Regions from separate parts of the Bradyrhizobium sp. McL0615 genome, predicted to be linked through region 2. Evidence: riboswitches for the same ligand, from Rfam matches in the RefSeq annotation. Region 2 holds a riboswitch; the other holds the start of a gene.

Evidence for each region. A riboswitch is a leader RNA that binds a small molecule or an ion and turns the genes downstream of it on or off. The one in region 2 is predicted to bind S-adenosylmethionine.
Region 1: another riboswitch for S-adenosylmethionine. It lies ahead of ACPPVP_RS03985 (hypothetical protein); the one in region 2 lies ahead of metX (homoserine O-acetyltransferase MetX).

The regions. Positions count from the first base shown of each region.
Region 1 covers NZ_CP188254.1:862,515-868,495, reverse strand. Annotated here, with positions in the region: partial or broken gene ACPPVP_RS04000 (hypothetical protein) at 657-1,072, shown strand; gene ACPPVP_RS03995 (HNH endonuclease) at 1,082-1,720, shown strand; partial or broken gene ACPPVP_RS03990 (SOS response-associated peptidase) at 1,757-2,418, shown strand; gene ACPPVP_RS03985 (hypothetical protein) at 2,520-2,903, opposite strand; SAM-I-IV-variant riboswitch at 3,357-3,456, opposite strand; gene ACPPVP_RS03980 (DUF2254 domain-containing protein) at 3,675-4,946, opposite strand; gene ACPPVP_RS03975 (hypothetical protein) at 5,104-5,781, opposite strand.
Region 2 covers NZ_CP188254.1:8,146,296-8,152,276, forward strand. Annotated here, with positions in the region: gene ACPPVP_RS39225 (MBL fold metallo-hydrolase) at 1-149, shown strand, start outside; gene metW (methionine biosynthesis protein MetW) at 185-853, opposite strand; gene metX (homoserine O-acetyltransferase MetX) at 855-2,060, opposite strand; SAM riboswitch at 2,147-2,226, opposite strand; gene ACPPVP_RS39240 (chorismate mutase) at 2,404-3,252, shown strand; gene hisC (histidinol-phosphate transaminase) at 3,311-4,405, shown strand; gene ACPPVP_RS39250 (prephenate/arogenate dehydrogenase family protein) at 4,402-5,343, shown strand; gene ACPPVP_RS39255 (hypothetical protein) at 5,567-5,981, shown strand, end outside.

The DNA of each region.
Region 1 (5,981 bases), 1.6 Mb from region 2:
CCGCGCAGCCACGGCAGCCAGCGCCCACGCCGCCACGGCAACCACGGCCCGCTCCGCCACGGCAACCTCCGCCGCCACGGCAACCACCGCATCCACGGGCTAGCTGCACGCCGCTGCCAAAGTTTTCCTTATCGAAGAGATGGAACGTGGCGAGACTGACATCGGCCATTTCCTCTTCGCTAAGAACGAAGCGCTGATTGGCCGGGATATTGTCAGATTGCGCGATATCAGCAGCGGGCATCGTTGATGCTGATGCGCTACCCAGCAGCGAAAAACCCAGTCCGGTGGCACCCAGCACCGTCACGGCGGCGGCTTTGGTTGTGCGTTTCTGCTTCGAAGCCTGCTTGACCCGTGGCATGGCATCCTCCGTAAGTTCTTGTGAAAACGCTCGGCAGCGTGCGCTCGGCGAAACCGGCGCGCAAGGGTTACTTGTGCGATAAGTGCGAAACATCTCATCGACTACCCGTTCATCTTCATGAACGAGATCGGCACATAGATGAGTACACGCCCCAGATCAGTACATTGCCGCGCGGCTTGGTCGCACACAGCCGGTAGGCTTCGTCCTCGTTGCGTCGCCTCCGTTGTGCCCGTCGCGTCATCGACCTCAATCTGTAGCGGCTTGCCTGTCCCGCACGGCCCGGCGCATCCTCACTCGCATGGGCACCAAATCACGCGAGACCATTTACGGCGGATCGATCCGGGCGGCGGCAGAGCGGGCGACGGAAGCGCCCAAGGATGCTGACCGGCTCGCCGTCGCGGCGTGGAACGCGCGCATGCTCGGCTTTCAGGGTCCGGCGCAGCCATCGCCGTCGCGGGGGATGCGATCAACGCCGGATATCGATACCTCGAAGTGAAATGCCTTGGCTGCAACACCCACCAGACCGTTGCCCTCGATATCGTGCGGCGACCGAAGTCAACGCCGATCCACGAGCTTGAGCGGTACATGCGCTGCAAGGAGTGCTCGCAGGTGCGCGGCTATCCGTACAAGAGGAGCGCGCTGGTCGCGCTGCGACAGACGAAGATTTCGGCGAGCAATCTGCCGTCAACGTGGTGGCCGGGCGAGCGAGATTAGGGCGGGATCATGTGGAGCGAACCAACGCCAAAGTGGCGCACGGCACGGAAGCAGTACCAATGCCAAGGTAATGGCTGTGCCAAAGTAATCGCGTCCGGCGAACAGTACCTCGACAGGGCGCTTAACCAGCCCGCGCAGAGCCATCTTCGATACTGCAAGGAGTGCGCCGAGCCTGTTGCGGAAGGAGCCGCCGCTTATCACTTCTTCAGCCGGAGTGATTTTCCTGATCGCTATGCCCAGCGCATTTCCAGCACAGAATGGAAGAGCCTAAGACGCGAAATCATCGAGCAGCGTGGTAATCGCTGTGAACTATGCGGGCACGAAGGTGGCTCTTTGGTGCTCCACCATCTGCACTATAAGTCGATGGGCAATGAACAGCCGGAAGACGTCCAGCTGCTGTGTTCGACTTGCCATGAGCCGGCCGATGAAAAGCGCGTGGAGGCGAGGCTGCGGCCTGTATTGCCGCGCAATTACGGAACTGGATGGACCTCAGAACTCGATCAACAACTGAAATCGAGATGGGAGGCAGGTGCGTCCTCCGAAGAGCTTGCCCTTGAGTTTGGGCGAACGAAAAGCTCCATCACCCTTCGTCTCGCCAAACTGGGGTTGCAGGTGCATGAACCGCTGTCGAAACTCGACGAAACCTGATCATGTGATTTCGTCGCTGGAAGGCGGCAGGCCACCATGTGCAACCTTTACTCCATCACGACGAACCAAGCCGCCATCGCCGCGCTGTTCCGCGTCGTCAACCGATACGTCGGCAATCTCGCTCCGTTGCCGGGCGTTTTTCCGGACTACCCCGCGCCAGTGATCCGCAACACCGACCCCGGTACAGAAATGACGCTGATGCGCTGGGGCATGCCGCCACCGCCGCGCACTGGCGGCCCGCCGGTGACGAACATCCGCAACACGTCATCGCCGCACTGGCGCGGCTGGCTAAAGCCGGAGAACCGCTGCCTGGTCCCTGCCAACAGCTTCGCCGAGTCGCGCCGGAGCCGAACCCCGATACGAAGAAAAAAGACGTGGTCTGGTTCGCACTCAACGATGACCGGCCGCTATTCGCCTTCGCCGGCATTTGGACGACCTACAAGGGCGATCGCGGCACCAAGTCGAAGCCGATACCGGGTCCCCACGATGTCTACGGCTTCTTGACGACGGCACCGAACGCGATTGTGGAGCCGATCCATCCCAAGGCCATGCCGGTGATCCTGACCACCGATGAGGATCGTGATGTCTGGATGCGCGCTCCGTGGGACGAGGCCAAGGCGCTGCAACGGCCATTACCGGATGACGCGTTGAAGATCGTGATGCGGGGAGCCGACAAGGAAGACAAGGCTGCGGCGTGATCCGAAGCGGCCTTTTCCGCGATGACTGCCGCGCGCAGCTTCGCAAGCTCTTCGGCATGGGCGATGATAGCAGTTGTTGATGGTGCGCAGTTCGCGACCCGTCAATCAACGAATTTGACGCCGCACGTATTTCCGTTCCGCCACACCACAACGCAATGCTCTGTCGTCTTGAATCCATCCAACGACAGATCAAACTTGAAGGCGGCGGTGTGATGCGTCGATGAATGAACGGTGGCCCCGTCACTGTGGAAATTCTTCACCAGACAGGGATGACAGCCACGAACACCGTCTACATAAAGCAGCGCCAACTGGTTGATCGCAACGCGTTTTAGGACTCGACGTTCAGACATCGGGCGTCCCCCAAAACAAAATCCGAAATCATCGAAGGCAGCGATTGGCGCAGAATAGACCGTCGCACGAATTTGAAAAGTCAGCGCGGTTGACTCTATAAAATTGTAGGGAACTACCTTAGTTGCGGTGCCCAACGGGCGACAACCAGCTTGGCGCCGGCTCCATAGGACGACTGCAAAACCAGGGTAGCGACAACGATGCACGCCGCCAGCAGCAAGCCGATAAGGGGCCGGAATGCCGGCTTTCTAGGCGGCGATTGCGGACTAGGTTCGGCTGGAGGTGGGCGTGCGTCATCGCGCTCCATTTTCGCAACCTGTTCACTTACACGCGCGAGCCCTTCATCCGCATGCTTGATCTGTTGGTAGGCGCGCGCGAGTCGTTCATCCGCGCCCTCGCGTTGTCGTATCAGTGCAGGGTCTGCCCGACCTGCGAGGGCAATGCCAGCAGCGATCGGCTTGTTCTGCGGATGAAGGAGCGCGCATCGCTGATGAACGTCGCCGTCAGCAGACTTCCGGCTCCGATCACAAAATCCACGGCGTGACTGCAACATAAAAAATCCCTCCAAGATTGCACGCGCATCTGGAGGATTGGCGACCTACTGTTGCCCATGCGGGCCACATCGTCGTGCCACCGTTGCCGGTCTAAGGCTGGTTGGCGGGACCGTCAGGTCCTCTCAGGATGCACATGGATTGATATCGGATCGGATCGGCGATCTCTGTCAACTTGCATCAGAAGCGCTCGTCCGGTCTAACGGAGGGCCTATGCGGATCGTCCAATTCTGGTTTTCGGGGTTCTAGATCCAAAGCGCATATTACTCGTCGTCAATTCAGTTCTTCGTCGCTGAGAGTACGAAGGCTCAGTTGGGGTTAAAAACTGGTGCTCAGCTAGGTCTTTTGCGTCCGCAATCAACGAGCGCCGCCAACATCGTGCGCCCGTGACGACCCGAGCCCCTGCCGGTCCTCTTGCATCGCCTTGTACTTGTCTTCAGCATCAAACTGTGACCGATCGACGCTCAGATCGAGTTGTTTGAGGTAGCGCCGCGCTGCTTCAGCGCGTGTCAAGATGGGGGACTCGTCAGCCAGTCCTGCGAGCGCCGCCCGCAAGCGGCGCAAAACCTGAATAGAAGTGGCTCCGAATTGGCGGATTTCGTCGAAGGCGAGCGCCATGTAGTCTTCCCACGACGGCAACTTGATGATGACGCGCAAAGCGTCGTCTAAATCTCTTAGATGGGATGCATCCAACTCTTTCCGGATGAGCCGACGCAGCAAATCCTCGATTTGATCAATTGCCTGGACGGCCGTTGTTGGATCGTTTACGGCGGGCGAGAGCGCCTTAATGGCAATGTCCACCAGTATCCGGATGGGATACATGGGATCCTGTTCAAAGGTGCGTTCGAAGTCGCGGTGAATTGCCTGTAGTGCGTTCGTTTCTGAAAAGCTGCTTGTACAGCCGTGAACGCGCAAAACGATACTGCCGTCAATCAGCGTATCTCCGATACCGCAGGCCATCGCAATGATGCCACCACTCAGTCGCGCTTCGCGAACCAGCGCGTCAATATCGAGCCAAGTGATTGCGCGCGGTGGTCCAGAATAGGTTACGGTTTTTGAGACTGGCCCCAACTGAAGTGCTTCGACATGTCCCAACTTGGTTTCGTCACTTTGCTTCAAATCGAGAGGTCGAAAACTAGCGGAAATTACCTCGCGGCCCCTACTTCCGATGGTGTTGAGTACGCTCGTAATCTGCAAATCGACCAAGCGCTGGACCAACCTGACGAAGAGGAACATGCTGACCATAAGCAATACTCCAACTGCCAGCGTGGAATATCCAGGAACTTTGCCAGATCCATTTCGATCGATCCACGCAAGGGTGAAGAACGCAAAAATAAATGTAAAAGAATAGAGCCCAATCGAATGATAGAAGGCGGAATTGCGAACAAACCAGTGCACCAAACGGGGTGAATATGCGACCGCGCTGAATTGCACCATGATAAAGGCAACCGCAAAAACTACGCCGGTCAGCGCCATCATCCCCGAAGCCGCTGCGGACAAGCAGGCCTGAGCCGAGGAAACCGATATGCCGACGGGTTGGGCCAAGTAGAAAAGCTCGAGGCGCGGCACTACTTGGCCAAATATGAAGGCAGCGAACACATAAACCATAGGAATAACCCAGACGCGCATTGGTATCCTCAGGTTGGCTGTTGTCTAAAATGATGGGCGTCTGTGACCGTCGCGACAACATGCAAGCTCGACCGCCCGCGCTGAGCGCGAAGCCGGGGCAATTGCCGCCGCCGTCGCCACGAATCCGCTTCGGGCCTTCCGTTTCTTATGCCTATGCTCACTGCGATAGACCCGCCGAACTCGGCACGGCCTGCTTGTCCCGTAGGATAGCGGCGCTGACGGCCAAGACCCAAAATGGAAACACGAGCAAGCTCCCATCGAAGTAGCCGCTGCCAAACATAATAGCGGCCGCGATGAAGTATCCCCCGATTGCAAGCCAGCGGGGCGTCAGACGGGTATAGACGGCGATCGTCGATGTCGTGATCATGAAGACGGCCGCCGTCTTCGCCAGGTAAATGTTGACCATGCCATAGGCCAAGCTGCGCCCGAAATGAAAGGTGCCGGACTGGATGAGCGCTTCGGGTGCTGCATGGAAGGCCATAATGAGCGCACCAACGACCGCGAAGGCAGCGAAGAGCATGGCCAGCAGCAGGAAAGCGCTTCCCAGGAACACAGTCGCAAAAAATCGGTCCTCCCGTGCCCCAAGCCGGTCGCGAAGCGCTCCCACGAACCAAAGGAAGGCAACACCGGTGAACGGCACAAGGTTCATGGCAATCGTGACATACGTCGTGTCCCCTGCAAGCCAAGCGCCCCGCTCGAGGGGATCAGCGGGGACCGATAGTCGCATGAGGCCGAACACGGCGAACAACAGCACCGAAAATATGATACCCGCAAAGGCTGCGGCCCTTGGTGTTCTCAGATAGGTGCCCGTCAAACTCGGTTCGCTTGAAGTCATCGCGAAACTCCCGCGCAGGAGGGGGCGCTGGTATGAATGAGCGTGAGATCGACCAGCCCGGCTTGGATGCCGGGCAGGCTGTCGCCAAAGTCCCCCAAGTACATTCCCCGATGACAATCGGGACGGCGCGCGGATAGTTTGCGATAGGTCAAGGAAACCATAGTGATGACCCGTTGGTTGCCGGCTCAACCGGCCGATGC
Region 2 (5,981 bases):
TGATCGCCACCCACATGGATTCGCTCGACCACGCCACCGTCTCACGCGACGAACTGAGGCGGCATTCGACCGAGCATGGCATCTCGCCGCAGCAACTGCTGATACCGCTGGATGGAGAGACCCTGCAGCTGAAGTCGCGACAGGCATGAGCCGCGCACGTTGCTCGCCGTGGCCGGGGAAAGCGTTACTTCCCCGCCCCGCCGCGGCTGAGCAAAAACACGCCCTGCTCGCCGAACATGTTCCAGACCCACCACGGCAGGGTCAGCGGCACCGGGCGGCCGTAGAGATCGAGGGCGACCGCGCGCTCCATCTTGACGTTGATTTCGTCGCAGAGCTGCACGAAATCCTTGATGGTGCAAAAGTGGATGTTCGGCGTGTCGTACCAGGTGGCGGGGAGATTTTCGGTACGCGGCATGTGGCCGCCGACCAATAGCTGCAGCCGCATCTTCCAGAAGCCGAAATTTGGGAACGACACGATGGCGCGCCGGCCGATCCGCAGCAGGTTTTCCAGCACGACCTTCGGCTGCCGCGTCGCCTGCAGCGTCTGCGACAGGATTACGTAGTCGAATGCATCATCGGGATAATTGACGAGGTCGGTGTCGGCATCGCCCTGCACCACGGCGAGCCCCTTGGCGACGCAGCGGTTGACGCCCTCGCGCGACAGCTCGATGCCGCGGCCGTCGATGCCGCGGCTCTCCAATAGCTGCAGCAACTCGCCATCGCCGCAGCCGACGTCGAGCACTTTTGAGCCGTGTGGAATCATTTCGGCAACGAGCAGATGATCGGTACGATATTTCCCGGTGCGATCGGGCGCGACACCGCCGAGCGGCAAAGTCTGTTCCTGCACCGCCATGTCAACCACCGGTATTGTTGCCGAGCCCGCGCGCCTTGCCTGCCGATTGCAGGAAGGCGCGCGCGATGTCGAAGAACTCGGGCACGTCGAGCAGGAAGGCATCATGGCCGCGATCGGTTTCGATTTCGGCGAACGACACCCGCGCGCTGGACGCGTTCAGCGCATGCACCAGCGCGCGCGATTCCGAGGTCGGGAACAGCCAGTCCGAAGTGAAAGACACCACGCAGAACCGGGTCTTGATGCCGCGAAACGCCTGCGCCAGCACGCCGTCGTGATCGGCGGCGATATCGAAATAGTCCATCGCCCGCGTCAGATAGAGATAGCTGTTGGCATCAAAACGCTCGACAAAGGACGAGCCTTGATAGCGCAGATAGCTTTCGACCTGGAAATCCGCGTCGAACGAGAAGGTCGGCAGTTCCCGATCCTGCATCCGGCGCCCGAACTTGCGATGCAGCGCGGCGTCGGAGAGATAGGTGATGTGTCCGGCCATCCGCGCCACGGCCAGCCCGCGATGCGGATGGGTGTTGAGTTCGAAATAGCGCCCGTGATGCCAGTCGGGATCGGCCATCACGGCCTGTCGGCCGAGTTCATGAAACGCAATGTTTTGCGCTGAATGGCGTGTCGAGCAGGCGACCGGCAGCGCCGAGAACACGCGCTGCGGATAGGCGGCGGTCCATTGCAGCACCTGCATGCCGCCCATCGATCCGCCGATCACGCAAAACAGGGTTTCGATCCCGAGCCGGTCGAGCAGCATGGCCTGCGCACGGACCATGTCGGGGATGGTGATCACGGGAAAATCCAGCCCCCAGGCCTTGCCGGTGGCCGGATTGGTCGAGGCCGGACCGGTTGATCCCATGCAGCCGCCGATCACATTCGCACAGATGATGAAATACCTGTCGGTATCGAGCGGACGGCCGGGACCGACCATGATTTCCCACCAGCCGGCCTTGCCGGTCAGGGGATGCAGATTGGCGACGTGCTGATCGAGGGTCAGCGCGTGGCAGATCAGAATCGCATTGGAGCGATCGGCGTTCAGTTCGCCATAGGTCTGATAGGCGATCTGGAACGGCGCGAGATCGATGCCGCAATCAAGCTTCAGCGGCTGGTCCATGCCGAACTTCGCCACCGTCGAGGTCGGATGATCGGCCTCGTGGGCGCGATCCTCACTGTGAATCGACGGACTGGATATCGACTGCACGTTTGTCATTTCGGCGACCTTCCTCCTTGCGGAGGCTCTACAGACAGAAATCAGGCCATAAAAAAACCCGGCCTGAACTAAAGGTTCGGCCGGGATCACTTCTGTCCCCGGCCTGTTTAGCGAGTTGTTTAACGTGGCTGCAAGCCGGCCGGCTCAAATGACCACGGAATGGAACAAAGCTAGTCCCGCCCAGGCATTTCGTCAAGGCAGGCCGGGGCCCAGATGCCATGGTTAACCCGATCGTGCAGGGCTCCCCCGCGACGTTTCTCTTTGCTTTCAGCGCCCGTCTTTCCTAATCAATGCGACTGTCTGCCGGCTGCATCGGGCTGTTCCGGCACCAAGGTTTTTTCGGATGTCCAAGGCACCCCCGGCCCCGCCCTCGCTGCAGGAACTGCGCAAGGAGATCGATGCGATCGACGAGCAGGTTCATCGCCTGCTGATGGCGCGCGGCGACATCATCGACCGGCTGATCCAGGTGAAGCAGACCCAGGAAGTCGGCTCGGCGTTCCGCCCGGCGCGCGAGGCCAGCATGATGCGCGAACTGGTCCGGCGCCATCGCGGCATCCTGCCGCTCGACACCATCGAGAGCATCTGGCGCGTCATCATCTCGACCTTCACCTATGTCCAGGCGCCGTTCTCGGTGCATGCGGACGTCTCGGTTGGCGAACCCGCGATGCGGGATTCGGCGCGGTTTCATTTCGGCTTCGTGGTGCCGTATGTGGGCCATTTCAGCGCGCAGGCCGCGGTGGAAGCGGTGGCGAAATCAAAGGGCGACCTGGCGCTGGTCTCGGCGATCTCGAGCCGCACGCCGTGGTGGCTCGCGCTGGAGGCGGACGGCGCACCGAAGATCATTGCCCGGCTGCCGTTCCTCGAACGCGCCGATCATCCGGCCGCGCTCCCGGTGTTCGTGATCTCGCGCGTCGCCGACGACGCCATGGCGACGGAAGTCGAGATGTGGAGCGTGCGCGTCGCCGGCTGGAATGCCGATATCGCGCGCGCCGTGGCGCCGCTTGCCGATATCGTCGCCGTGCCCGATACCGCCTTCGACGGCGCAGCGCTTTTGGTATCGGATGCCGGCACCGGCTTCGAAAAGATCAAAAAAGCCCTGATCCAGGCCGGCGCCTCGGTGCGCTCGTCGGCCCTCGTCGGCAGCCACGCAACGCGCTATACGGTGCCCCCGAACGGGGCAGCCAAGTCTTAGGCTGCCAAGTCTTAAGCTGCCAAGTCTTAAAGCCGCCCTGAATATCCGGAGCCAGAAGATGAACCGCCCCGTGCCGAATCCCGGCATTCTCGATATTGCGCCCTACACGCCCGGCAAGACCCCGGTGCCGGAGCCGGGCCGCAAGGTGTACAAGCTGTCGGCCAACGAGACCCCGTTCGGGCCGTCGCCGAAGGCCAGGGAAGTCTACCAGCAGGCGGCTTCGCATCTCGAAGACTATCCAGAAGGCACCTCGCGGGTACTGCGCGAGGCGATCGGCCGCGCCTACGGGCTCGATCCCAACCGCATCATCTGCGGCGCCGGCTCGGACGAAATTCTCAACTTGCTGGCGCACACCTATCTCTGCCAGGGCGACGAGGCGATCTCCACAGCGCACGGTTTTCTGGTGTACCCGATCGCTACGATGGCGAACGGCGCCAAGAACGTCGTCGCGCCCGAGACCAACTTCACCGCCGACGTCGATGCGATCCTGGTGCGCGTGACGCCGAAGACCAAGCTGGTATGGCTCGCCAACCCGAACAACCCGACCGGGACCTATGTGCCGTTCGACGAGGTCAAGCGGCTGCGCGCAGGTCTGCCGCCGCACGTGCTGCTGGTGCTGGATGCCGCCTATGCCGACTATGTGTCGCGCAACGACTATGAGCTCGGCCTCGAACTGGTGGCGACCACCGAAAATACCGTGATGACGCACACCTTCTCCAAGATTCACGGGCTGGCGGCTCTGCGGATCGGCTGGATGTTCGGCCCTGCCAACATCATCGACGCCGTCAACCGGATCCGCGGACCGTTCAACGTCTCGACGCCGGCGATGCTGGCAGCGGTCGCAGCCATCGAGGACACCGCGCATATCCAGATGTCGAAGGCGTTCACTGAGACGTGGCGCAACTGGCTGACCGAGGAGATCGGCAAGCTCGGGCTCAAGGTGACGCCGAGCGTGGCAAATTTTGTGCTGATCCACTTCCCGGAGAAGGGCAAGACCTCGGCTGAGGCGGATGCGTTCCTGACCAGACGCGGCCTGGTGCTGCGCGCGCTGAACAACTACGGCCTCCCCCATTCGCTACGCATGACCATCGGCACCGAGGAGGCCAATCGCCTCGTCGTCGACGGCCTGCGCGACTTCATGGCCGCCAAATGAACGGGACGCCGATCTTCCGACGCGTCGCGCTGATCGGCTTCGGCCTGATCGGCGGCTCGATCGCGCGCGCCGCGCGTGCGCAAGGGCTCGCGAGCGAAATCGTCACCACCGCGCGCTCGGAAAAAACCCGCGCGCGGGTGCTGGAGCTCGGCATCGTCGACCACGTGCTGGAGACCAACGCGGAAGCCGTCAAAGACGCCGACCTCGTGATCCTCTGCATCCCGGTCGGCGCCTGCGGGCCGGTGGCGCAGGAAATCGCGCCGTTCCTCAAGCCGGGCGCGATCGTCTCCGACGTCGGCTCGGTCAAGGGCGCCATCGTCCGCGAGATGGCGCCGCATCTGCCGGCGAATGTTCATTTCGTTCCGGCCCATCCGGTCGCGGGCACCGAGCATTCCGGTCCCGATTCCGGCTTCGCCGAGCTCTTCATCAACCGCTGGTGCATCCTCACGCCACCCGACAGCACCGACCCCATGGCGGTCGAAACCCTGCGTGCGTTCTGGGCCGGCATGGGCGCCAAGGTCGAGATCATGACGCCCGATCATCACGATCTGGTACTGGCGATCACCAGCCATCTGCCGCATCTGATTGCCTACACCATCGTCGGCACGGCCGATGAGCTGGCGCAGGTGACGTCGTCGGAAGTGATAAAATTCTCCGCCGGCGGCTTTCGCGATTTCACCCGCATCGCAGCGTCCGACCCCACGATGTGGCGCGACGTGTTTTTGAACAACAAGGAAGCCGTGCTGGAAATGCTCGGCACCTTCAACGAGGACCTGTCAAAACTCACCCGCGCGATCCGCCGCAACGACGGCGAAGCGCTGTTCGAGCATTTCACCCGCACCCGCGCCATCCGCCGCGGCATCGTCGAGATCGGCCAGGATTCGGCGGCGCCGGATTTCGGAAGGCCGCATCCGTCGCTGGCGAAGAAGGCGGAGTGAGGCACGGCTCTCGCCGCTTAGGCTCCGCTCGGCACGCCGTCATTGCGAGCGCAGCGAAGCAATCCATCTCGCGGCATAACGGATGGATGGATTGCTTCGTCGCTTCGCTCCCTTGCGCAAACGCTTCACGTTTGTCGTAGGTGGTGACGTGAAGAGTTTCGGGTTTCGCAACAGCGTGTAGGATGGGCGGTTTGATACCGAACGACAGGGTTGAGCAGGCATCATGGCTCTGGAAATCTTCACATTGCGGGAGCGACCCGATCTTCGGCCATTGATCTTCTGTTCTGAGCTGCAATCGGTCTGGCCGGAATTCATGCAACATGACGCGACGGCGCAGCTCTACTTTGCGCCATCGATGTTCGACCGGTACCTCGACTATGCGTTCGCCGGCGTCGCCGGGGGCACGGTTGTCGCCCGGGCATTCAGCGTGCCGTTCGCTTTCAACATCGACGGCCGCACCGAGCTCCCCGATGGCGGCTGGGACGAGGTGATCCGTTGGGCCCACGATGATCAGTTGACAGGGCGCGCTCCGAATGCGCTGAGCGCGCTGGAAATCAGCCTGCTTCCCGAAGCGCGAGGGGGCGGCAATGCGCTGGCGTTTCTGGACGCCATGAAAGCCAGCGCGAAAGCCCATGGGC